2 regions of the Mesorhizobium sp. USDA 4132 genome follow, and region 2 is predicted to be linked to the other one. Evidence: riboswitches for the same ligand, from Rfam matches in the RefSeq annotation. Region 2 holds a riboswitch; the other holds the start of a gene.

Evidence for each region. A riboswitch is a leader RNA that binds a small molecule or an ion and turns the genes downstream of it on or off. The one in region 2 is predicted to bind glycine.
Region 1: linked by a shared signal. The riboswitch ahead of gcvT (glycine cleavage system aminomethyltransferase GcvT) and the one ahead of ACZ9IU_RS27395 (glycine C-acetyltransferase) in region 2 are both predicted to bind glycine.

Annotation. Positions count from the first base shown of each region.
Region 1 is NZ_JBWCCP010000001.1:2,275,805-2,287,968, forward strand. Features, by position in the region: gene ACZ9IU_RS11760 (ATP12 family chaperone protein) at 1-300, opposite strand, end outside; gene ACZ9IU_RS11765 (HAD family hydrolase) at 313-966, opposite strand; gene ACZ9IU_RS11770 (RluA family pseudouridine synthase) at 963-1,955, opposite strand; gene crcB (fluoride efflux transporter CrcB) at 2,004-2,381, opposite strand; gene ACZ9IU_RS11780 (hypothetical protein) at 2,506-2,784, shown strand; gene ACZ9IU_RS11785 (EAL domain-containing protein) at 2,816-4,411, opposite strand; gene ACZ9IU_RS11790 (Lrp/AsnC family transcriptional regulator) at 4,545-5,072, opposite strand; gene ACZ9IU_RS11795 (DUF2000 domain-containing protein) at 5,210-5,626, shown strand; gene ACZ9IU_RS11800 (copper chaperone PCu(A)C) at 5,666-6,154, opposite strand; gene ACZ9IU_RS11805 (hypothetical protein) at 6,222-6,599, opposite strand; glycine riboswitch at 6,794-6,881, shown strand; glycine riboswitch at 6,882-6,961, shown strand; gene gcvT (glycine cleavage system aminomethyltransferase GcvT) at 7,029-8,165, shown strand; gene gcvH (glycine cleavage system protein GcvH) at 8,182-8,544, shown strand; gene gcvP (aminomethyl-transferring glycine dehydrogenase) at 8,541-11,408, shown strand; gene ACZ9IU_RS11825 (hypothetical protein) at 11,632-11,976, opposite strand.
Region 2 is NZ_JBWCCP010000002.1:992,625-1,004,788, forward strand. Features, by position in the region: gene ACZ9IU_RS27385 (Na/Pi cotransporter family protein) at 1-1,080, opposite strand, end outside; gene tdh (L-threonine 3-dehydrogenase) at 1,120-2,148, opposite strand; gene ACZ9IU_RS27395 (glycine C-acetyltransferase) at 2,169-3,371, opposite strand; glycine riboswitch at 3,757-3,847, opposite strand; gene ACZ9IU_RS27400 (helix-turn-helix domain-containing protein) at 3,938-4,519, shown strand; gene ACZ9IU_RS27405 (IS30 family transposase) at 5,071-6,072, opposite strand; gene ACZ9IU_RS27410 (NAD(P)/FAD-dependent oxidoreductase) at 6,226-7,521, opposite strand; partial or broken gene ACZ9IU_RS27415 (Glu/Leu/Phe/Val family dehydrogenase) at 7,632-8,161, opposite strand; gene ACZ9IU_RS27420 (thiamine pyrophosphate-dependent enzyme) at 8,186-9,814, opposite strand; gene ACZ9IU_RS27425 (amino acid aminotransferase) at 9,846-11,033, opposite strand; gene ACZ9IU_RS27430 (Lrp/AsnC family transcriptional regulator) at 11,167-11,655, shown strand; gene hpaI (4-hydroxy-2-oxoheptanedioate aldolase) at 12,015-12,164, opposite strand, start outside.

The sequences.
Region 1 (12,164 bases), on a different contig from region 2:
GATCGCGGTATTGACGAGCCGCGTCACCGGCATGGTGCTCGGGTCGATCACGTCCACCTGATTGGCCCACTCGTCGCGGATCAGTTCGGCAAGCCGGGCCGTCGGAGCCACGAGTGCTTTCTTCGCAGGCGTCCTGACCGGCCGGCCGTCGAGATGGATGGCATGGCCACCCTCGCCCTCGGCGACCGAGACTTGGCTGTAGAAGCGCTTCGGCAGCGGCTTGTGCATCTGGATCTGCGCCCGCCGCGTCGGGTCCGGATGGCTCAGCGCTTCGGATGGATCGGGAAACATGTCACGCATGGCAATAAAACCTCAGCCGATATGGCTCAGCAACTCGCTCGGATGATGGATGATCGCGTCGGCTCCGGCCTTGTTCAGCTCGTCCACCGAGGCATAACCCCAGGCAACGCCGATCGCCGTGGCGCCGGCTGCTTTCGCCATCTGCATATCGTAAATCGCATCGCCTATGACAAGAGTGTCGGAAGGTTTCATACCGGTCTCGTCGCAGCATTCGGTCACCATCGCCGGATGCGGCTTCGATGGGCAGTCGTCGGCGGTGCGCGACACGACGAAATATTTGTCGAAGCCGTGCGTCTCCATCACCAGCTTCAGGCCGCGCCGGGATTTGCCGGTGACCGCGCCGATCAGCAGGTCCTCGCGCGGTCCGATCGCGTCGATCAGCTCGCGAATCCCTTCGAACAACGGTTCCTTGAAATCCAGGTCCTGGCGGACGACGGCAAACAGCGTCTTGTAATAGGCCATCATCTCGACGGCCTCGTCATCCGCGTGCGGCTTGCCCTGCATGCGGGCAATCGCGATATCGAGCGTCAGCCCGATGATCGCCTTGGTGTCTTCCACCTTCGGCTCAGGCTTGCCGAAATGGGCAAAGCTGCGGCGCATGGTTTCATGGATCAGGTTGGCGCTGTCGACCAGCGTGCCGTCGCAATCGAAAAGGACCAGTTTCATTCGTCGTCGTCCCTGCGGCCGTTTTCCATGTCGAAGCCGAGAAGGTTCCAGCTCTGCACCATATGCGGCGGCAAAGGTGCAGTGACCTTCAGCCGTCCGCCGTTCGGGTGCGGAATGTCGATATGGCGCGCGTGCAGATGCAGCTTCTTCTGGATGCCGCCCGGAAAATCCCAGTTGTGATCGTCGTCGAAATATTTCGGGTCGCCGATGATCGGATGGCCAATATGCAGCGCATGGACGCGCAGCTGATGGGTACGGCCGGTATAGGGCTCCATCTCCAGCCAGCAGAGCGTCTGCGCCGCCATTTCCAGCACCCGGTAATAGGACACCGCGTGATCGGCGCCGTCCTCGCCGTGCCTGGCGATCCGCATCCGGTCGCCATCCGGCGTCTGTTCCTTGACCAGCCAGGTGGAGATCTTGTCCTCGTGCTTGCGCGGCACGCCCTTGACCAGTGCCCAGTAGGTCTTCTTGGTATCGCGCTCGCGGAAGGCGGCGGTCAGCTTCTGCGCAGCACCCCGGGTGCGGGCGATCACCAGCACGCCTGACGTGTCGCGGTCGAGCCGGTGGACCAGCCGCGGTTTTTCACCCTTGGGGCTGATCCAGCTGTCGAGCATCTGGTCGATATGGCGTGCGACGCCCGATCCGCCCTGCACGGCAAGGCCAGCCGGCTTGTTGAGCACGATCACCTTCTCGTCCTCGTGCAGCACCATGCGCGACAAGAGTTCGAAATCGCTGGAATGCTTGAGATCCTTGCCGGCGATCGGCCCGGTCTTCTTGGCGTCGACCTCCATCGGCGGAATGCGCACCGTCTGTCCCGGTTGTACGCGGGCGTCGGATTTTACCCGTCCGCCGTCGACGCGCACCTGTCCGGAACGCAGCAGTTTCTGCAGCGGCCCGAAGCCGAGGCCCGGGTAATGGATCTTGAACCAGCGGTCGAGACGCATTCCCGCTTCGTCCGCTTCGACGCGGATATGCTCGATGCCTGCCATCAAAGCTCTTTCATATCTGGATGTGGGCCAACGGCCTTTGCCCGGTCTTTAGAGCATTGCCCGCCCGAGCGCCAGTCCGGCGAAGACGGCACCGAGCGCGATCACCACGCTCGCGACGATATAGGTGACGCCGACCATGGTCGCACCCCGCTCCAGCAGCGACACGACATCCAGCGAAAAGGCTGAGAACGTCGTGAAGCCGCCGAGAAAGCCGGTGATGATCAGCAGCCGCATCTCGGGCGATGCATCGTACCGTCGGACGATGAGTTCGGCGAGAAAGCCGATCGCGAACGAGCCGGCGATGTTGACGGCAAGCGTTCCCCAGGGAAAGGCAGCCCCCCACAGGCGCAGCGCCCAGAACCCGACGATATAGCGGCAGACAGAGCCGATGGCTCCGCCGATGGCGACGAGAAGCATATTGTTCATGGGGGTTTTCTGTAGGCCAAAACCGGAAATCGTCAAATCGATAAAATGCCTGCATTTTATTTAAACGGGAACAAATCAGGGTCGGCGTAATTATCATATTCTGAGAAAAGACGCGACAGGCGCCATGACGCAACTGGTCACCATATCGGCGAACACCGCCGCACTTGCCATCGAGGCGCTGAAGCCCGGACGACGCCTCTCCGTCAAGGATCAGGTCAAGGACATCAAGGCCGACTCCGAGCGCAATGCCCGTCGCGCCGAAAATGCCGGCGACCCCGGCGATATCGAATTTATGATCCCAGCCACGACGGTCTCGATCGATGTGCTGACGACCGACCAGCATCATCATCCGCAGGCGACTTTCTCCCAGGCACAGTCAGCCTATCGCGACCTCGAAGACTGATCTTCTTCCCGCAGTTTTCACGCCGCCACATTCACGCCGCCACCGACCGGATATTCTCCCGCCCGCTCCCCGAGCGGGCTTTTGCGTTTCGGTGGTAGTCGATGAAATCCACGGCCGGAAGCGGTTTCGAAAACAGCCAGCCTTGGCCAAACTGCACATCGTGAGCCTTCAGATAATCCGCCTGCTCCTGCGTCTCCACGCCTTCGGCGACGATCTGCAGATCGAGCGTCTTCGCCATTTCGATGATATGGCCGGTGACCGAACTGGTGGCGCTGTTGCGGCCGATCGTGTCCACAAAGGACTTGTCGATCTTCAATGCATCCATCGGCAATCCCTGCAGATATTGCAGGCTTGAATATCCGGTGCCGAAATCGTCGATCGCCACCAGATGGCCGCGTTCCCGGGCGCGGGCCAGCGTCGCCCGCGCCGCCTCTATATCGATGAAGCCGCGTTCGGTCGCCTCCAGCCAGATCTGCCCCGCCGCGATCTCCGTCTTGGGAAGCTTGTCGCCGAGAACATCGAGAATACGGCCGGACGTGACGTCGTCGGCGCAGAGGTTGATGGCGATATGCAGCGATCGGTCGGCCGCGAGCAGCGCCCCGAGATCGGCGATGACAGCCTCGACGACCTGGTCGGTAATCGGCAGGATGAGTCCGCTCTCCTCGGCAAGCGGGATGAACAGATCCGGGCGCACCAGCGATCCATCCGGCCTGCGCCAGCGCACCAGGGCTTCCGCGCCGACGCAGATGCCAGTCTTCAGTTCGATGATCGGCTGATAGTGGACGATGAATTCGCGCTTGCGCACCGCGATCACCAGTTCACCGAGCGGTGACAGCCGCTTCCTGGAGAGCCAGATCACGACGCCGACGATGAAGATGGCGATGAAGGCGCCGACCGGCAGCAGCAGGAACTGTTCCGCCTGGAGCCTGCCGGCAAGGTTGGAGCGTGGCTCCATGGCGATCGCGATCAATCCCTTGTCGCGCGCGATCGCGTAAAGCACCGAGGACGTCATGCCGTTCTTCGGCTCGTCGATCAGCGCATTGACGAGGGCCGTTTCCGGGGAATTGAGTTCGTTGATCAGCATGCCCTGCCGGTTGGCGAGCGCCAGCGAGATGTCGGCATCTGCCAGGATGTCGACGAAACGGGCAGGATCGACCAGCACGTTATAGGGGCCGTAGTGCAGCGCCATCATCGGATTGCCCATGCTGACCGCCGGCTGCACGCGGGTGGCGACTTCCACGCCGTCAGGCGTCATGTAGTCGATCCACGGCCGGTCGACCTTGCGCTCCTCGATCCCCCAGGAGGTGCATTTCAGCAGGCCGTTTTCGAAATAACCGACTTCCTTGACCGAGGGCGTGTTGAAGGCGATCACCCGCATGCGGGCGATATGCTGGTCCGAACAGGGTACCAGGCGCGGATAGGCGAGCGAATCGAGCGCTGCCCGCGCATCCTCGAACGTCCTGCTCGCACGCGTGATCGTCTGCTGCGCGATCCGCTCGAGATTGTCCTGCTGTTTCTCGACCGTGATGAGCCATGAAATATAGACCATCGCGGCAATCGGAATGATTGCCCCGAGCAGGCCGAGGAAAACGGCCGCCGCAATCACCCGAGAACGTCGCAGTTCCATTGCCGAAACCTTTTATGAGAGGTCTTGGGCGTTATTCATCGCGGACTTCTGTTAAGATTCATTGATGCAACTCGATCAGGTTGTATCGAAGCAATTTCTAAAGCCCTTCCGGTTGTCGTCCGCGCGGCGCCAGTCACTCTGAATGCGCTACCCGGCCGGCAAATCCGTTGGTTTCCTGGGTCCGCTTGTCCGCGAAACGCAATGGAAGGCCATCGAAAGCCTTGATCTCCTTGAGGACGAAGGTCGTCTGCATTTCCTTGATGCGCGGCAATCGCCGCAGCGTCGACATGGCGAAATCCGCATAGGCGTCGAGATCGGGTGAGACGACCTGCAACAGGAAATCCGCGTCTCCCGCGATGCTGTAGCAGGCGACCACCTCGTCGAGGCCGATCACCTCGGCTGCGAAAGCTTCCGCCTCTTCCTCGCTGTGGCTGTCGATCTTGACGCGGATGAAGGCGAGCACGCCGAGGCCAATCGCCTTTCGGTTCAGCACTGCCTTATAGCCGTGGATGACGCCCGTCTCTTCGAGATGCCGCACGCGTCGCCAACTCGGCGAGGTCGAAAGCCCGACCTTGTCGGCCAGCGCCTGATTGGTCAGCCGGCCGTCTTCCTGCAACGCTTCCAGAATTCGTATGTCCGCCGGCTCAATGTCGTTCGCCATAAAATCTACCCATATCTCCAGTCATTCAGGTAGATCCTACCTATAAACGCCGAAAACGGGAAGAGAAAGGCAGGATCGACCGGCCGATCCGGAGTAGGCTGCCGGTCCTCTTCCACTGATGGATACCCTGCCCGCCCATGACCGACGACATCCGCCTCGCAATCATCGTCAACCCCGCCCTGCCGCTCGGCCTCGTCGCCAACACGGTCGGCGCCATCTCGGTCGGCCTCGGTGCGCGCATGCCGGCACTTGCCGCCCGCCGGCTGACCGATCGCGAAAACCGGACGATCGATATCAGTTCCGCCCTGCCGGTGCCGATCCTGCAGGCGCAGGCAGAGACGATCCGCTCTTTGATGCTGAAGGCGCTGTTGCCGCTGCAGGACCACGCGATCGTCCCCTTTCCGGCTTTCGCCAGATCGCTGCACGACTACCGCGACTACGAGGCGGCCTTCCCCGATCGCGATCTTGCGGAGGAAGAGATCGACGGCCTTGGCCTCGCCGGACCTTCGAAATGGATAAAGTCGTTGACCGGTAGCCTCAAACTGCTTCGCTAGGAACGAAGAGCCCGCTCCCAAGAGCGGGCTCCATCGAATTCACTTGTGCTCGTGGCCGGCCGGTCCCGCCGCCTCGACCGGCAGCGTGATATCCACCTTGCCGGTCTTCTCGAAGGTCAGTGTTACCGGCACCTTGCCGCCCTGCTTGAAGGGTTCCTTGACCTTGATGAACATCAGGTGCAGTCCGCCGGGCGTCAGCTCGACGGTCTTGCCCGCGGGGATGGCTATGCCGGTATCGAGCTTGCGCATTTTCATTACCTCGCCCTGCATCGCCATCTCGTGCATCTCCACGGTGCCCGCGACCGGCGACGAGACCGACGTCAGCATGTCGTCGGATTTGCCGTTATTCTTGATGGTGAAATAACCGCCGCCGACCGGCTGGCCGGGCAGCATCGCCTTGGTGAAGGCGCCCGTAACTTCCAGGTCGCCGACCTTGGTGGGCGCGTCCTGAGCGGCCGTAGCTCCCGCAATAATAATGCCGGTCGCCGCGAAAATGCTGACGAAAACGAGTTTGGTGAAAGTCTTCATGGAATATCCCCATACGGTGACGGCATCTGTGCCGGTCGGCCGCGATTGATCTGAGAGCGTTAAAGGATCAGATCGAGATCGGCGGAGCACGGGATTTGGGCCGGGCCACGGCGGTCGTACCGAGCAGTTCGGAAAACTGGCGCAGGGGATTGGCAAGCGACGCGCGCGCTGCCGTAAGTAAGGCTTCATCCTCCGGCGGCGGCAGGATGACCGAGGCGGAGAGCAGGCAGACTTCGCAGAGCGGTTTTGCCGCTGGCATCCGATGGCCGTGGTCGCCATCGGAACAGATATCGGCAAATGTGCCGTCCGGCAGCCGATAGGCTTCGCTGTAGGAATCGAGCGGCGCGGAAGCCTGCACGGGCTGATGGGCAAACCCCAGCAAAAGCAGCAGCATCGCGCAGAAAATGCGCGTTGAGGTCGCCGCCATGTCCAGTCTTGCCGTCATCGTTTCGCCTGTTCGAGTGATGCGGGAATAATCCAAATCACGATAAAGCGCAAAAGCCCTTTTGTCGCGTGATACAGAACCCATTTCACCCCGCATTGCATTAGATCAAATCGCGTTTGCTGCGTTGCGACAAAAATAGTGTTCGGTGCGACATGCAGGGCTTGCCAAATGGCGATCGAGGCCGATAATACCACCCAGACTCGCTGGGAGAAGCCGCTTCAATGCGGTGCCGAAGGAGCAACCGCCCCGGAAACTCTCAGGCAAAAGGACCAGCAGTCGACCGACAGGAACTCTGGAGAGAGGCCCGAAGAGGGCCCGCCGAAGGGATAACAATCTCAGGCGACAAGGACAGAGGGGGCTCATAAACCGGTGCGTCATTGCGCCTGAATCTGAGCCGGCGCTTGAAATGCGCCAACCCTGGAGGCGTCCTTGGACGATCAGACCGTTCTCAAGACAACCCCGCTTCACGCCCTCCATCTGTCGCTCGGCGCCAGGATGGTGCCCTTTGCCGGCTACGACATGCCAGTGCAATATCCGGCCGGCGTGTTGAAGGAACATCTGCAAACGCGCACCGCCGCCGGCCTTTTCGACGTTTCCCACATGGGTCAGGTCGTCATCCGTGCGAAATCCGGCGCTTATGAGGATGCGGCACTTGCGCTCGAAAGCCTGGTGCCGGTCGATATTCTCGGCCTGAAACCCGGTCGCCAGCGCTACGGCTTCTTCACCGACGACAACGGCTGCATCCTTGACGACCTGATGATCACCAATCGCGGCGATCACCTGTTTGTCGTCGTCAACGCCTCCTGCAAGGAGGCTGATCTCGCCCATCTGCGGGCGCATCTTTCCAGTTGCGACGTCGAACTCCTCGAAGACCGCGGGCTCCTTGCCCTCCAGGGACCACGCGCCGAAGCGGTTCTGGCTGCTCTCTGGCCGGATGTCACCTCCATGAAGTTCATGGACGTCCGCGACGCGTCTCTGCACGATGTCGACTGTATCGTCTCCCGCTCAGGTTATTCCGGCGAGGACGGGTTCGAGATTTCGGTTCCGGCAGACCAGGCCGAGCAGATCGCCAAGGCGCTGCTCGAAGACCTGCACTGCCAGCCGATCGGCCTCGGCGCCCGCGATTCGCTGCGGCTTGAAGCCGGCCTCTGCCTCTATGGCAACGACATCGACACGACCACCACCCCGATTGAGGCTGCGCTCGAATGGGCGATCCAGAAGCCCCGCCGGACCGGAGGCGTCCGCGCCGGCGGTTTTCCGGGCGCCGACCGCATCCTCGACGAACTGGCGAACGGCACCTCCCGCCGCCGCGTCGGCCTGAAGCCGGAGGGCAAGGCGCCCATCCGCGCCCATGCAAAACTTTACGCCGACGCCGAGGGCCAGACCGAACTCGGCGAAGTCACCTCCGGCACATTCGGCCCCTCGGTCGAAGGCCCCGTCGCCATGGGCTACGTGCCGACCCGCTTTGCCGAACCCGGCTGCCAGATTTTTGCGGAGGTGCGCGGCAAATATCTGCCCGTCACGGTCGCCGCCCTTCCCTTCGTCACCCCCACCTATAAACGATAATCCTCCGGAGAGAACCATGTTGAAATTCACCGCCGAACACGAATGGCTGAAGCTCGAAGACGGTGTCGCAACCGTCGGCATCACCTCTCACGCTGCCGAACAGCTTGGCGACCTCGTTTTCGTGGAACTGCCGGAAGTCGGCGCCATACTCACCAAGGACGGCAATGCCGCGACCGTCGAGAGCGTCAAGGCCGCCTCCGACGTCTATTGTCCGCTGGATGGCGAAGTCACCGAGGTCAACCACGCGATCGTCGACGATCCCTCGATCGTCAATTCCGATCCTCAAGGAGCAGGCTGGTTCTTCAAGCTGAAGCTCAAGACCGCCTCCGACGCCGACGCGCTGCTCGACGAGGCCGCCTACCAGGAACTGATCGCATGACCACCGACAGCACCGATTTCCATTTCACCGACTACCAGCCCTACGACTTCGCCAACCGCCGCCATATCGGTCCCTCGCCCGCCGAGATGGCCGAGATGTTGAAAATCGTCGGCTACAAAAGCCTTGACGCCCTGATCGACGCCACCGTGCCATCCTCGATCCGCCAGACGACCCCGCTCGCCTGGGGTCCGGCGCTGACCGAACGCGAGGCGCTCGACAAGCTGCGCGATACGGCGAACCGCAACAAGGCGCTCGTCTCCTTGATCGGCCAGGGTTATTACGGCACGATCACTCCGCCGGTCATCCAACGCAACATCCTTGAAAACCCCGCCTGGTACACCGCCTACACGCCCTACCAGCCGGAAATTTCGCAAGGCCGCCTCGAAGCGCTCCTCAATTTCCAGACGATGATCTGCGACCTGACCGGCCTTGACGTCGCCAATGCCTCGCTGCTCGACGAGGCGACCGCCGCCGCCGAAGCCATGGCGCTCTGCCAGCGCCAGGCCAAATCCAAGGCGACGGCCTTCTTCGTCGATGCCGCCTGCCATCCGCAGACGATCGCGCTGATCGAAACCCGCGCCGCCCCGCTCGGCTGGAGCGTTATCATCGGCGACCCGATGACCGATCTCGACCCGGTCGACGTGTTCGGCGCAATCTTCCAGTATCCGGGCACCAACGGCCATGTCCGTGATTTCACCGGCCTGATCTCCCGCCTGCACCAGACCGGCGCCGTCGCCGCCGTCGCCGCCGATCCCTTAGCGCTGACGCTTCTCAAATCCCCCGGCGAAATGGGCGCCGACATCGCCATCGGCTCCTCCCAGCGTTTCGGCGTGCCGGTCGGTTACGGCGGCCCGCACGCGGCCTATATGGCGGTCAAGGATGCCCACAAGCGCGCCATGCCCGGCCGGCTGGTCGGCGTCTCGGTCGATAGCCGCGGCAACCGCGCCTATCGCCTGTCGCTGCAGACCCGCGAGCAGCATATCCGCCGCGAAAAGGCGACCTCGAACATCTGCACCGCCCAGGTCCTGCTCGCCGTCATGGCCTCCATGTACGGGGTCTTCCACGGCCCGGACGGGCTCAAAGCGATCGCCCAGCAGGTCCACCGCAAGGCCGTGCTGATGGCCAAGGGCCTGGAAAAGCTCGGGTATAGGATCGAACCCGACACCTTCTTCGACACGATCACCGTCGAAGTCGGCCACATGCAGGGCCTGATCATGCGCGCCGCGGTCGCGGAAGGCGTCAACCTGCGCAAGGTCGGCGAAACCCGCATCGGCATGTCGCTCGACGAGCGCACTCGTCCCGCAACGCTCGAAGCCGTCTGGCGGGCCTTCGGCGGCAATTTCAAGGTTTCGGATTTCGAGCCCACCTGGCGCCTGCCGACCGCGCTTTTGCGCAAATCCGACTACATGACCCACCCGATCTTCCACATGAACCGCGCCGAGAGCGAGATGACCCGCTATATCCGCCGGCTCTCGGACCGGGATCTGGCGCTCGACCGGGCGATGATCCCGCTCGGCTCCTGCACCATGAAACTCAACGCCACGGCCGAAATGCTGCCTATCACCTGGCCGGAATTTGCCGACATCCACCCCTTCGTGCCCGCGGACCAGGCGCTCGGCTACAGGGAAATGATAGACGACCTGTCGCAGAAGCTCTGCCAGATCACCGGTTACGACGCCTTCTCCCTGCAGCCGAATTCCGGCGCCCAAGGCGAATATGCGGGCCTTCTGACCATCCGCAACTACCACATCGCCAATGGCGACACCCACCGCGACGTCTGCCTCATTCCCACATCCGCGCACGGCACCAACCCGGCCTCCGCCCAGATGGTCGGCATGAAGGTGGTCGTCGTCAAGGTCCGCGACAACGGCGATATCGACCTCGACGACTTTCGCGCCAAGGCCGAGCAGTATTCGGCGAACCTGTCTGCCTGCATGATCACCTACCCCTCGACCCACGGCGTCTTCGAGGAAACGGTGCGCGAGATCTGCGAGATCACCCACGCCCATGGCGGCCAGGTCTATCTCGACGGCGCCAACATGAACGCCATGGTCGGCCTGTCCCGCCCCGGTGACATCGGCTCCGACGTCAGCCACCTCAACCTGCACAAGACGTTCTGCATCCCGCATGGCGGCGGCGGTCCCGGCATGGGTCCGATCGGCGTAAAGTCGCATCTGGCGGCACACCTCCCCGGACACCCGGCAACGGATGGCCGGGAAGGTGCCGTCTCGGCCGCCCCCTTCGGCTCGCCGTCGATCCTGCCGATCTCCTGGTCCTATTGCCTGATGATGGGCGGCGAGGGCCTGACCCAGGCGACCAAGGTGGCGATCCTCAACGCCAACTATATCGCCGCCCGCCTCAAAGGGTCCTACGACGTGCTCTACAAGTCGGAGGCCGGCCGCGTCGCGCATGAATGCATCATCGACACGCGCCCGCTCAATGTCTCGGCCGGTGTCAGCGTCGACGATGTCGCAAAACGCCTGATCGACTGCGGTTTCCATGCCCCTACCATGAGCTGGCCGGTCGCCGGCACGCTGATGATCGAGCCGACCGAGTCGGAAACCAAGGCCGAGATCGACCGGTTCTGCGAAGCGATGCTGGCAATCCGCGAGGAAGCCCGCGCCATCGAGGACGGCCGCATGGACCGGCAGAACAACCCGCTGAAGAACGCCCCGCACACGGTCGAAGACCTGGTCGGCGAATGGGACCGCCCCTACAGCCGCGAACAGGCCTGCTACCCGCCCGGCGCCTTCCGTGTCGACAAATACTGGTCCCCGGTCAACCGCGTCGACAATGTCTATGGCGACCGCAACCTCGTCTGCACCTGCCCCCCGCTGGAGGCCTACGCGGAGGCGGCCGAGTAGCGCGGTTTCCCGTGCAGGGAGGGCTTTTTGCAGGGAAAACCCCTCCCGCCTGCCGGCCACCCTCCCCACAAGGGGGAGGGTTGAAGCTGCCGCACCCGCTCGCGTCCCGATGCCCTCCGCCGGCCGCAAATCGGCAGACGACCGGAGCGACGTACAATTCGATATCAAGGCCCAAGCCGCCGGAAATCCTGGAAAATTGGTAATGTAGGTCGATGCCTGCCCCTCACGGCTTGCCGCCGGCTTCCACCCGCATCAGACAATTCACATAGGCGCTGCGGGCAAACGACATCCTCTGGCTGGCGCAGGCAAGGCGATCCGCCTCCGACGCTTGCTTGCGCACCTGGTCGTCGCGGAAGGCAAAAAACACCTTGCCGACGACGAGAAACACAAGCGCGGCGATCCACAGCCCGTGGCGGATCTGTTTCCACGAAATCCGGAAAGATCGCCCCTCATCGCCAGCCTGTGCGATGCGCTCCGAAACGCGGGCGGAAACCGGCGCCGCCGGCCCGGACGGCTCGCTGCCGGCCGCAGCGATCCCTCGTCGGCCAAATCGACGCCGCGACGCCATCACCCGCATTCTCCGCCGGTTGGAAAGCGGCGATCCTACCCGCTTTTCCTTTCGATCCGGTCAATGCCGCCGGCGGCTTATAACGCCTGGCCACACCCCAAAAAAACCAGCCGCGCCCCGTTCCGGCACATCTGTGCCGCGCCGTCATACGCTTCCCTTACCCTGCCCGTTCAGTCTTCCTTGAAGCT
Region 2 (12,164 bases):
AGAACGGGCCGTGTCGTTCTTTCTGAGCGCCTCAAGGTTTGTCTGCAGCATCTTCGTGATGCAATCGCCGATGCGAAGGGTCTCGCGGGCCGCCCCCGCAAGTGCAAGGGCTGGCGTATCGAGGCTGTCGGGATCAAGATGACGGGGGCCGCCCTCGATTTCCGTGGCCTCCGGGAGGAAGCGACGCATCAGGGCGGACAGTGGCCGCAGCACCGGGAGCATGATCACGGCAAGCAGAATGTTGAAGGCGATATGCGCATCGACGACGAGTGCGGCCGGTCTATGGCTTATGTCCAAAAGAAGTGCCGCAGCCGTTTCGATAAACGGCAGAACGATCATACATCCAATCAGCCGCATAAGCATATTGCCGATGGTCACGCGACGGGCCAGCGCACCGTAGTTCAGAGTTCCCAGGACTGGTGGGATAGCACCGCCAAGATTGGCGCCGAGCACCAGAGCGATACCGAGTGCAGGTGTCACAGTTCCGCTTGCAGCCAGCGACATTGCCAGCAGAACGATGGCGAGGCTGGAGGAGGCCGCGATCGCAAGCACGGCCGCAACGATCACGGCAAGCGCCGGCACCGCGTCGAGGGATGTCATCAAGGCGACAAGCACGCGGGAATGCTGCATGGGCTCCGTCGCCTGCCCGAGAAGCCGCAATGACAACAGCATCAGTCCAAGCCCAAGGACGGCGCGCGAGAGGCCCTTGGCTGGCTTGGAATGGCTGAAGCCAAAAGCAAACACGCCGGCCGCAATCATCAGCGGCGCAAGGAAGTGCAAATCGAACGCGAGGATGCGCGTGACCAGGCTCGTGCCGACATTGGCGCCAAGCATGATCGCCTGCGCCATCATCGAACTCATGAATCCGCTTCCGGCAAACGAGGCAGTCATCAGCGCCGTTGCCGTGCTGCTCTGCAGAACGAGGGTTGCGAGAAGGCCGACGCCAAACGCCAACAGCCGGTTGCGCGTACCGGAGCCAATCCACCGGCGCAGTCGTACGCCGAAGGATCGGATCACGCCGGTCTTCACCAGCCGAAGACCCCAGAGAAGAAGTGCGACTGCGCCGATCAGGTCAAGCATGGTCTTTCCTCGCCCTGACGTCTGGTGAGACGCGCTCCATCAGCTATTCCAGTCCAGAACGATCTTGCCGGAATTGCCGCTCTGCATCGTTTTGAATCCCAGATCATATTCACTAACCGGTAGCCGATGAGTAATGACCTTACGGACATCAAGACCGCTCTGCAGCATGGCCAACATCTTGTGCCAGGTCTCAAACATCTCTCGGCCATAGATGCCCTTTACCGTAAGCATCTTGAACACGACCTTGGTCCAGTCTACGGGAGCTGGTCGCGCGGGAATGCCTAGCATGGCAATCTTTCCACCCATGACGAGATGATTGACCATCTGATCGAAGGCAGCCGGCGCCCCACTCATCTCCAGGCCGATGTCAAAGCCTTCCTTCATCCCGAGTCGAGCTTTGACGGAAGAGAGGTCTTCTCTGCTAACATCGACGGGGATGACATCCGCGACCTCTGCGGCAAGCGCCAGGCGGTTTGGATTGATGTCAGTGATCACCACGTGACGCGCTCCGACGTGACGAGCAACGGCGGCGCTCATGATGCCGATCGGTCCCGCACCCGTAATCAGGACATCTTCGCCGACAAGGTCGAAGGAGAGTGCCGTGTGGACAGCGTTGCCGAGCGGGTCGAGGATCGCGCCAACATCGTCATCGATTGCGTCAGGAAGCGGCACGACGTTGAAAGCCGGCAGTCGGAGATATTCGGCAAAAGCACCCGGTATATTGACGCCTATTCCCTTTGTCTCAGGATCGAGATGGAACCGTCCCCCGCGCGCGGCCCGACTGTTGAGACCGATAACGTGGCCTTCGCCCGAAACTCTCTGCCCGATGACGAGGTTGCGTACATTGGCACCGACTTCCACGATCACGCCAGAATATTCATGCCCCACCACCATTGGCACGGGTACGGTTCGCTGCGCCCACTCATCCCACGCATAGATATGGATATCTGTGCCGCAAATCCCCGTCTTGTTGATCTTAATCAGGACGTCATCTGGACCAATCGAAGGGATCGGGCGATCATCAAGCCAGAGGCCGGGTTGCGCTTCCGCTTTAACAAGAGCTCTCATGAAAACACCTCTGTTCAACATCAAATGACGCCCAACGACTTGCCCGCGTCGATGAAAGCATCGATCGCGAACTCGACGTCTTGTTCGGTCAGCGCCGCAGACATCTGGGTTCTGATTCGCGCCTTGCCCTGGGGTACCACCGGATAGAAGAACCCGGCCACATAGACCCCACGTTCATCGAGCGCCTGGGCCATATCCTGAGCCAGGCGCGCCTCATGCAGCATGACCGGAATGATCGGGGTCTGCCCGGGCAGCAGGTCGAACCCCGCCTTTTGCATGCCTGCCCGGAAGCGCCCGGCATGGGAGGCGAGTATCTGCCGGCGGTCGTCCGCTTTCTCAGCGATCTCGATCGCCTTCAACGATCCGGCTGCAACGGCTGGAGCGAGGCTATTGGAGAAGAGGTAAGGTCGTGACCTCTGGCGCAGGAGATCGACGATCGGCTGGGACGCCGCGACAAACCCGCCCATGGCACCACCAAGACTTTTCCCGAGTGTCCCGGTCACGATATCGACCCGTTGGTTGACGCCTGTCAGGGCTGGCGTACCTCGGCCGGCATCGCCGAGATGCCCTGTGGCATGGCAGTCATCGGCCATCACCAGCGCATTATAGCGCTCGGCGAGATCGCAGATGGCGACCAAGTCGGCCACATATCCATCCATCGAAAACACGCCGTCAGTCGCGATCAGCTTGAAACGAGCACCTTCCCGGTTGGCCTCCTTAAGCCGATCTTCCAGTTCATTCATGTTTCCATTTGCGAACCGGTAGCGCCTAGCCTTGCAAAGGCGCACTCCGTCGATAATCGAAGCATGATTGAGGCTGTCGGAGATGATGGCATCTTCGGCTTCCAGCAATGGTTCGAACACACCTCCATTGGCGTCGAAGCAGGCTGCAAACAGAATTGCGTCGTCCTTTCCAAGATACCGGGCAATTGTCTGCTCAAGCTCCCTATGGAGTGTTTGCGTGCCGCATATGAAACGGACCGAGGCCATGCCGAATCCGAACTCATCAAGCGCCTTTTTGGCGGCGTCAATAATCTCCGGATTGTTCGCCAGCCCAAGATAATTGTTGGCGCAAAGATTGATAACTTCGCGTTTCTGGTGCGTGCCGCCAATCGATATTCTCCCGTCTTGCTGACTGGTGATGACACGTTCGCGTTTATAGACGCCATCGGCCTCGATCTGAGCCAAAACGTTGTGCAGATGAACGTCGAATTTCTTAGCCATGGGAATATTCCTTCCAATATACAGGTTTATTCCGGCATCCTGGAATTTGCAAGCTATCGCATCACCGAAAATGCGTCCCGAGCGAAATTCTCAGGCTATTTGATCGGAATGCGGAACCAGTTTGGTTAGCCGCATAAGGATGCTTGTCGAAAAGCGTCACCTGAAGGCCTGATTTTGGTATGTTTATAAGCACCGGTGACACCAGTGATTCCACCGCCGACCACGGCAATACGATCTTTCCGTAAAGGCATAGTACAATAACCGCTTTCGCGATGATCCCTTGCCCCTCTGTCATTAACCTGAGCGCTCCACCGGTCGACCGGAATTGATCCTGACTGCTTACAACGTCGGTAGGAGCGATTGCTTCTCTTTTCAGAGTTTCAGAATTCGTATTGCGGTCCGCTTGCCTGAGAGTTTCCGGGGCAAATGCTCCTTCGGCGAGGTTCTTTTGACTACCTCTTTCCCGCATTTTTGCGTTACTATGCCTACGCTTGAGTGCGCGCAACTGAAAAAAGTAGATAAAGTGGAACAATCCTATATAGAGGAATAGAGAAGGTATTTTTAACATGGTCCAAAAGAGAATGGCTCACCGCACTCCGAAAATCGGGCCTCTCGTTCAAAAGGAACGCAAGCGCCGTAAGCTGACCCTGGAGCAACTTGCCACTCGTTCAGGCGTGTCGAAATCCATGCTCAGCCAGATCGAGCGCGGAGAGGCCAATCCTACATTTGCCGTGGTGTGGAGCCTCACACAGTCGCTCGAGATTGATTTCTCCGACCTAATTGGCGGTAGTAGTGCGGCGACAAACTCCGGGGAGATCGAAGTGATGTCCGCTGGGCATACACCTGAAATACGGAGTGCAGATAACCTTTGCCGGTTGAAGATCTTGAGTGCGCCGCGCCTCGCCGGTCAGTCCGAATGGTACAGTGTTGATATCGAGCCCGGTGGAAAGCTGGATAGCGCGCCGCATGCCCCAGGAACGTCCGAGCATTTCACCGCCATTACCGATGGCTTCGAGGTCAGAAGCGGTGAGAGCCATGTTCGCCTCGCTGCAGGCGAGACGGCGCGTTACGCGGGTGATGTCCATCACCATATTTCGAACATCGGCGATGAGGTAGCTTGTGGCTTTCTCATTGTGCTCTATCGGTAAGCGATCCTGCCACCTGCGGATCACACCATCAAACTCGAACCGATTCTCAAGGGCGGTGGTGCCGGCCTGATGCGTCCAGATGGATTCGACGATGTCGTCCCATGCCGAAATGAGTCTCGTACCACGCGGCGCGCGTATTCGCCCGCGAAGAAGCAGCCCCCAACGACCATGCGCACTTTCGTGTTTTCACGCCAAACTGGCCCCTTGAACATCAAAACTCTCCGAAAACAGTCAAAGGGTTCTTTGCGATACTGTCGGCAACCAGACGCTGCAACAGAACCCATCATTCAGCTCGCATCACAAACACGCTTTTGGGGTTTATCGAAACATCAACGTCCTGGCCGCGCGACGGCGGGGAGGACAGCGGCGTGTTAAAGGTGTCAATCGTAATTGCCTCATTGCCAACTGTCAATGTGGCGGCGAAGTTGAAATGTCCGCCGTTGTGCAAAGTTAAAATGTCACTCTGAGCGCGGTGTCAGCCATTTAGAAATGCGACACTCGACATGGAGAATCTACGCCAAGTGCAACATACGCGATTGGAGGGTAGGGGATCAGCCTGTTTCACGCAAATGGGCGATGAACACTTCGGCCGGTGTTTTGTATCCGAGGCATTTGCGTGGCTGCGCATTCAGGTGATGGCCGAGGTCGACGAGCTGTTGCTGTGTGATGTTGGATAGGTCGGTGTTACCAGGCAGGAAGCGGCGGATCCGCTTGTTGGCGTTCTCGACAGCACCTTTCTGCCAGGGTGAGTTCGGGTCGCAGAACCAGCTCTTGGCGCCGATCCCGTCTTCCAAAGCCCGGAAGCCGGCAAACTCGGTACCGCGGTCGAAGGTAAAGCTGCGACGGGCAAAAGACGGCAGCGGCGAGAACGCATTGATGATCTTGTCCATGATCGGCCGCGAGTGGCGGCTGCGGTTCTTGATCAACACGGTGTAGCGGCTCTTGCGCTCGACGAGCGAAGTGATGTTGGCCTCGCCAAGCTCGCGTTTGAAGATCAGCAGATCGCCTTCCCAATGGCCGAACTCGGACCGATCATCAACAAAATCAGGCCGTTGCGAGATCCGGCACTCAAACGGGATGAGCCCACCACGCGGCTTGCGGGATCCACGCGGCAAGCGTCGGCGACGTCGCTCAGGCAGGTGCTCGTAAAGGCCAAGCGGATAATCCTCCTTGCAGTAGATGAAGCGATAGATCGTTTCCGGGCAGATGCTGACTGGGCTGATCCCGTCAATCAACAGCCGGCCGGCAATCTGTTCCGGTGACCATTTGGCCTTCAATCGATCGATAATCAGGTCTCGCAGCTGTGGATGTCGTCTGAGCTTGCGCAGCCGTCGGCGGCGCTCCTTGCTCATGTCGTCGGCAATGGTGCCGAAGTAACCAGTGTATTCTGGAAACTCGCGGTCGTGAAACGCGTTGCGCCTGAGCTCGCGGTATATGGTCGAACGATGACGGCCGAGTTGGCGGGCGATCTCACCAACCGGCAGCTTGCGTTCCTTTAATTGATACAGATGGCGGCGGTCGGACAGGGTGAGTTGCGAATAGCAGGGCGACATGCAAATTTCTCCAAGGCGAAGCCATTGATGTTATTGGCATGTCGCACTTGAAAATAGAATGTACCCCGCTACAGTCAAAAATCGCATAAGATAGATTATGGAACTCAGAACACTACATTTTGGCTGGGGCCAAATGCATACACGCGACGCCCACTATGGCACCGATCTGACGCTGCTTGTTGGCTTCTGAGCGAGAGAAACGATGTCTCGTTGTGTAATTAAGCGAGCACTGTGCTGGCGCGAGAAGGATATCCAGAGCCAACTCATCGCAACTGCTAGGCGACTCCGCGTACCGATCAAGAAATAGATATGGGCGACGCCCCAGATCCACCAGGCAAGCCACCCTCGAATTTTAAGATTACCAAATTCGATTACCGCTGAGTTGCGTCCAATCGTGGCCAGATTTCCAAGATGGCGATACCTGAACTCATCACGTGAAGCTTTGCCTAACAACTCCGCTCGAATGCGCCGAGCTACGTAATATCCCTGCTGCTTCGCAGCCGGCGCGATTGCCGGAACATTTGCACCGTCTTTCCATACAACGGCTGCAGTATCGCCGATCACGTAGATGTTCGTTGCGCCGTCAATTGTTAGATCAGATTTCACGATCACACGCCCGGCGCGATCGTTTGGAACCCCTAACCACTGCGCTGCATCAGATGCTTTCACACCCGCTGCCCAAATGATTGTTTCGCAAGCGATAAAGCTTGAACCGACATTTATGCCGGTTGAGGTGCAAGCCGTGACTGGGTGGCCTTTGTGGATTTCGACGCCCAGCTTGCTCAGGGATTTCTCAGCGTAGAAAGACAGATCCTCCGAAAACGTGGGAAGAAGTCTTGACCCCGCCTCAATAAGCAAGACTCTAGCTGCTCGACTATCGATAGCCCGGAATTCATCGACTAGCGTTCGCTGGGCAAGCTCCGCGATCATACCGGCTAGCTCAACCCCTGTTGGGCCAGCCCCGACAATGCAGAATGTGAGCAGTGCATTGCGGCGCTCTTCGTCACGTTCGACCTCTGCTTTTTCGAAAGCCATGAGCATTCGACGCCGAATAGTCGTTGCATCTTCAAGTGTCTTTAGCCCTGGAGCGGGCATTTCCCATTCATCGTGACCGAAGTACATGTGCCGCGCACCAGTCGCCAAAACGAGGGTGTCGAAGGCAAGAACAGTCCCGTCTGCTAATGATACGACCTGCTGATTGCGATCGATCCCAACAACCTCGCCAAGCAACGTGCGTACATTGGGACTTCCTCGGAACATCTGCCGAATTGGCCATGCGATCTCTGAAGTTGCTAGGACCGACGTGGCAACTTGGTATAAAAGCGGCTGAAAAAGATGATGATTTCGCCGATCGACTATCGTCACGTCGACTTCCAGGCCACGGAGCTGCTTGGCGACCTGAAGGCCGCCGAAGCCGGCCCCCACTATTACGATGTTGCGCCTGATCATTACGAACTCGCTTTATGAGGGATAAGATCGCCCTATTTTCTCAGTCACTCGTCAAGGAAAGAGTCCCCGAGATTGCTTGGCGTCGGTAATGCGCTGCACTCCAATTGTGATCGCCGCCCCCGGATACCTCCGGCACTCACCGGTTTGCCCGTGACGATCTCACTTACAGTTCTGCTTGGTGCATGGAGTACGTGTCCATGAACCACGCCATCACCTGCTCATTTGTTCCCATGTCGGGGGCCATCACATCGATGTGCGGGCCTACAAAAGGAATCATCTCTTGCATCTACCTGCGCGACAGAGCTTCCAGCTCACGAATTGAAAGCTGTCGAGGAAGTCCGACAAGCGCGCATTTCCAACTCATCCAAACGGCCAAGGCCGCGACTTCACCGATATCAACGTTCGTTGCAAATCGCCTCCCACCTTTTGTGGGGCCGAGGGTCAAGTGATGTTGGACGCGATAGCCCTGAAAGACCGCGACTTCGCCGCTGTCGAGATGGATAGGACAAGAGATCGTTATCGCCCTTTTCGGATAGAGAAGGCGATTGCGCTGACCGTCTGGGAGATCCAGACGGTCAGCAATACGATTGAACTGGATCCTCGCCATCTCAAAGACGGGCCCGGAATAGATGTCTGTCATTTTGAAATCCAGTTGAATGACTTCTTATGCAGTAGGCGGTGCGGGATGGATGAAGGGCCAGGGGCTTGCTTCGGATCCCTTCTCGATTGGCACTTCGATGAGAACGGGAGCGTTCAGCTCCAGAGCCTCGCTGACAGCCGATTTCAGTTCACCTGGGGACGACACGCGATATGTTTTCACGCCGAAACTCTCGCCGAGTTTTACGAAATCAGGATTGGTAAGGTCTGAGCCAATGTACCGGCCGGAATAGGCTTGCTTCTGATCGCGTAATACGTTTCCGTAGGCATTGTTGTTGAACACGATTGCGACGACCGCAATGTTATGCTGCACGGCTGTGGCCAGCTCCTGCACACCGAACATGAAACCACCATCGCCCGACACTGAAACGACTGCCTTATCCGGATTGCCGACCTTGACACCGAGGGCGGTATTGAAGCCGAACCCGAGGTTGTCTTGATAGCCGCAAGTCACATACTGTCGGGGCCCGTAGACGGGGAAGGCAAACCGGGCGGTGAAGCCCATTTGACTGACTTCTTCGACGAAGAAACCATCGCGCGGCAGTGCCTCCCGGATCGCATTCAAATAATCGACCTGAGGCTGAACGGCTGAGAACCGTTCTTTCGCGTTGCGATTCAGGGCCGCGAACTCATCAGTTCGCGCCGCTCTGTCCGATGTTCCCACGGCTTTGGTCAAAGCTGCGGTGCCCGCCTTTGCGTCCGCGACAATTCCAACGTCCGGCTTCAACCGGACCATTTCCGTTGGATCGATATCGATCCGGATAACCTTGAGTCTCTTGGGAAGCCACTTCCACCGCATGAATTCGAGTTCAAGACGGCTCCCGATACCGATGAGCACATCGGTATCTTTCCAGTAATCGAACGCGGCGACAAAATTCAGATAGTTGGGATGCTCGTCGCTTACGACGCCCTTTCCCGAACGATGGGACGTAACCGGCGCTTTAAGCGCTTTGGCCAATTCAGCAACTTCCGCACCCGCATCAACAGCGCCGCCGCCCACCATAATCAGAGGGTTCTTGGCGTTTGCCAGGATAGCAGCCGCAGCCTGAATACTGTCAGGATTGACTTGGGGGTCCGCGGCGCGTCTGGTTTCAGGAAGGTCGAGCTCCGGGCCTGTCATTCCAAAGACATCCCAAGGCGCCTCGACCGCTCCGGGTCCCTGACGTCCGGAAAGCATTTTTCCGATCACCTCGGCCACGACCGTTCCGGTCTGGGACTGATGATCAATCCGCTCTGCGACCTTCGTGATCCCACGCATGGTCGCCAGTTGGTCGGGCAGCTCGTGGAGCTGGCCCCGACCCTGACCGATCAAGTGCGACATGATATTGCCCGTCAAACACAAGACAGGGGAATTCGCTCCATAGGCAGTGCAGAGGGCGGCGCCGGAATTGAGCATACCTGGACCAGGCACAACCGTATAGGCGCCAATGCGTCCAGTGGACTTCGCGTAACCGTATGCCATGTAGCCCGCACCCTGCTCGTGGCGGGTATGGATAAAACGGATCTCGTCGCGCTTTTCATAGAGAGCATCGTTGAAGTCGTACATATGGGCGCCGGGGATGCCGAAGACAGTGTCCACACCGTTTTCGACGAGTGAACGAGCGATGGCCTGCCCTGTGGTCTCTTTGTTTTTCATGATGATGTCCAAACCTGGTTTTTGGGGATGCTCAGGCCGCCGAGCGGGCGCTCAGCGTGCCTTCCGCCGACAGAGCCTTGACGATCACGCCCGCATCAGAAGGCTGCATCCCCGCCAAATTCATGCGACCGGAATCGGCCACGTAGATCCCGTGTTTGTGGCGCAATGCGACTGCCGTGTCTTTCGACATCGCCAGGTTCGAGAAGAGCCCTCGCTGGTTTGCGATAAAGCTCAGTTCCGGATGGGCAGCTGCAAGGGCGGCGCGGTTACCATTGACCCGAGCACACATTTCAACCAGCTCCTGCTTCCAGATTTGGGTAAGCTCCAAGCTCTCCAGAATCACGCGTACGATGGCAGCGCCGTGGTCCGGGGGCATCGACCAGTTGACACGTGCCAACGACGCCATGTTGCCATCGGCGATTTTGAGCTGCTCCGCATTGCGGCTCACAAGGTAAAGGGCACCAACACGCTCGCGATAAAGACCAAAATTCTTGTCACACGAGTAGGCAACAAGCGCTTCGTCTACTGCCTCGAGGATAAGGCGGGTTGGCTCCGCGTCCGCTTCGAGGCCGTTGCCCAGACCTTGGTAGGCAAGATCGATAAAGGGAAGGAGCTTGCGCTCGACGAGCTTTGCAGCGATCTGCTCCCACTGGCCGATATCAAAATCAATGCCAGTTGGGTTGTGGCAGCAGCCGTGTAGAAGGATCACATCACCAGTCTCGGCCGCGTCGAGAGCCTCCAGAACACGATCGAAGTCGATTTGCTGCTTGGCAAGGTCGACGAAACGATAGTCTTTGACGGTCAAGCGCGCCGACTCGAAAATCGGAGCATGATTGGGCCAGCTGGGTGTGCCAAGCCAGACCTTCGCACCGGGTGTGGCTGAGGCGATAAGTTCAGCGCCCAGTCGCAGAGCGCCGCTTCCACCTGGCGTCTGAATGCCTACAACCTTGCCGGCATAATGATTTGCGCCGACAATAATCGGTTTCAGGAGATTGACGAAATTCAGGTCCCCTTCCGGCCCGAGATAGCGCTTGCTGTCCTGGGTCTCGAGCAGCTGCCTTTCAGCGAGCTTGACGGCCCGCATGACCGGTGTTCGCCCTTGTTCGTCTCTGTAGACGCCGACGCCGAGGTCGACTTTGTAGCCTCTGGGATCGGCCTGAAACGCTTTGATGAGCGCAAGTAGGCTGTCGGCTGGTTGCGCAGTGAGTTTCTCAAACATGTTGTCTACCTCCTAAGAACGTGGCGCAAGCCTACAGGCGCTTTAGTGAGGTATGTTTGCAATTTTCAGCATATAGAGATATTATCTTACATGAAAATCACCGACTTTCCGCAAATTATGCAGATATTTTGACATGACCTCAAAGTTACATACCCTAGATCAATTCGATATCCGTCTTCTCGCGGCTATTCAAAGCAATGCTGAGCTGACACAGACTGAACTGTCGCAAGTCGTCAATCTGTCAGCAGCTCAATGCTCGCGGCGGCTTGACCGGCTGAGAAGCGAGGGTCTGATCCAGAACGTTGTAGCGATTTTGAACCCGGAAAAACTCGGCTTTTCCGTTGTTGCGCACACGCTGGTTAGCCTTCGGTCCCACACAGAGGAAGGGAATGCTCAACTGCACCGCTTCATCGAAACGGCGCCAGAGATCCTGGAATGCTACTCCCAGACGGGCGATGCGGATTTCCTGATGAAGATTGTGGCCAGCGATCTTGACCACCTCAGCATCTTTTTGGAGCGTATGATCAAGGTGACGGGTGGACTGGCGTCGGTCACCTCCAGCATCGTGCTACGGACCCTTAAGAAGAGTACCGAACTCCCGTTGCAGATTATTCAGACCTAGCGGGATCAACTACAACGCCAAAAGCAGGCTATCGGCTACCTTCGATATCGCGGCTCGGTCGACGATTGCAATGACGGAACCTGAGGCTATGACCATTCCTCCAACTGAAGCTGTCAGACGAATATAGCGACTTCTCCACCAAACCGACGCTTCAAGCTCGAATTTGGTGAACGCACTCGCTACAAAAATCATCCCAACGACCGCGGGAGCGGTCGCTACGGATAAAGCATCCGGACGATAGGCCAGGATGAGCGAGCATATCGTAAGGGTGACCGACCCGAGGACCGCCAGAAAGTAACATACCCACCAGTCTTGCCGGGCGCGTACACGGTCTGCCCTGGTTTTTCCCAGATATGACATCAGTATACGCTGCCTGAGCTCGCAGTACCGGGGCTGGAAGCGGTACGACCGAATTCCTCAATCAGCCGTGTCGTGGCGTTCGCAAATAAAGTGACATCATTTCCAATGGCAACGAATGTTGCACCGAGATCGACGTAGCGCCTGGCAAG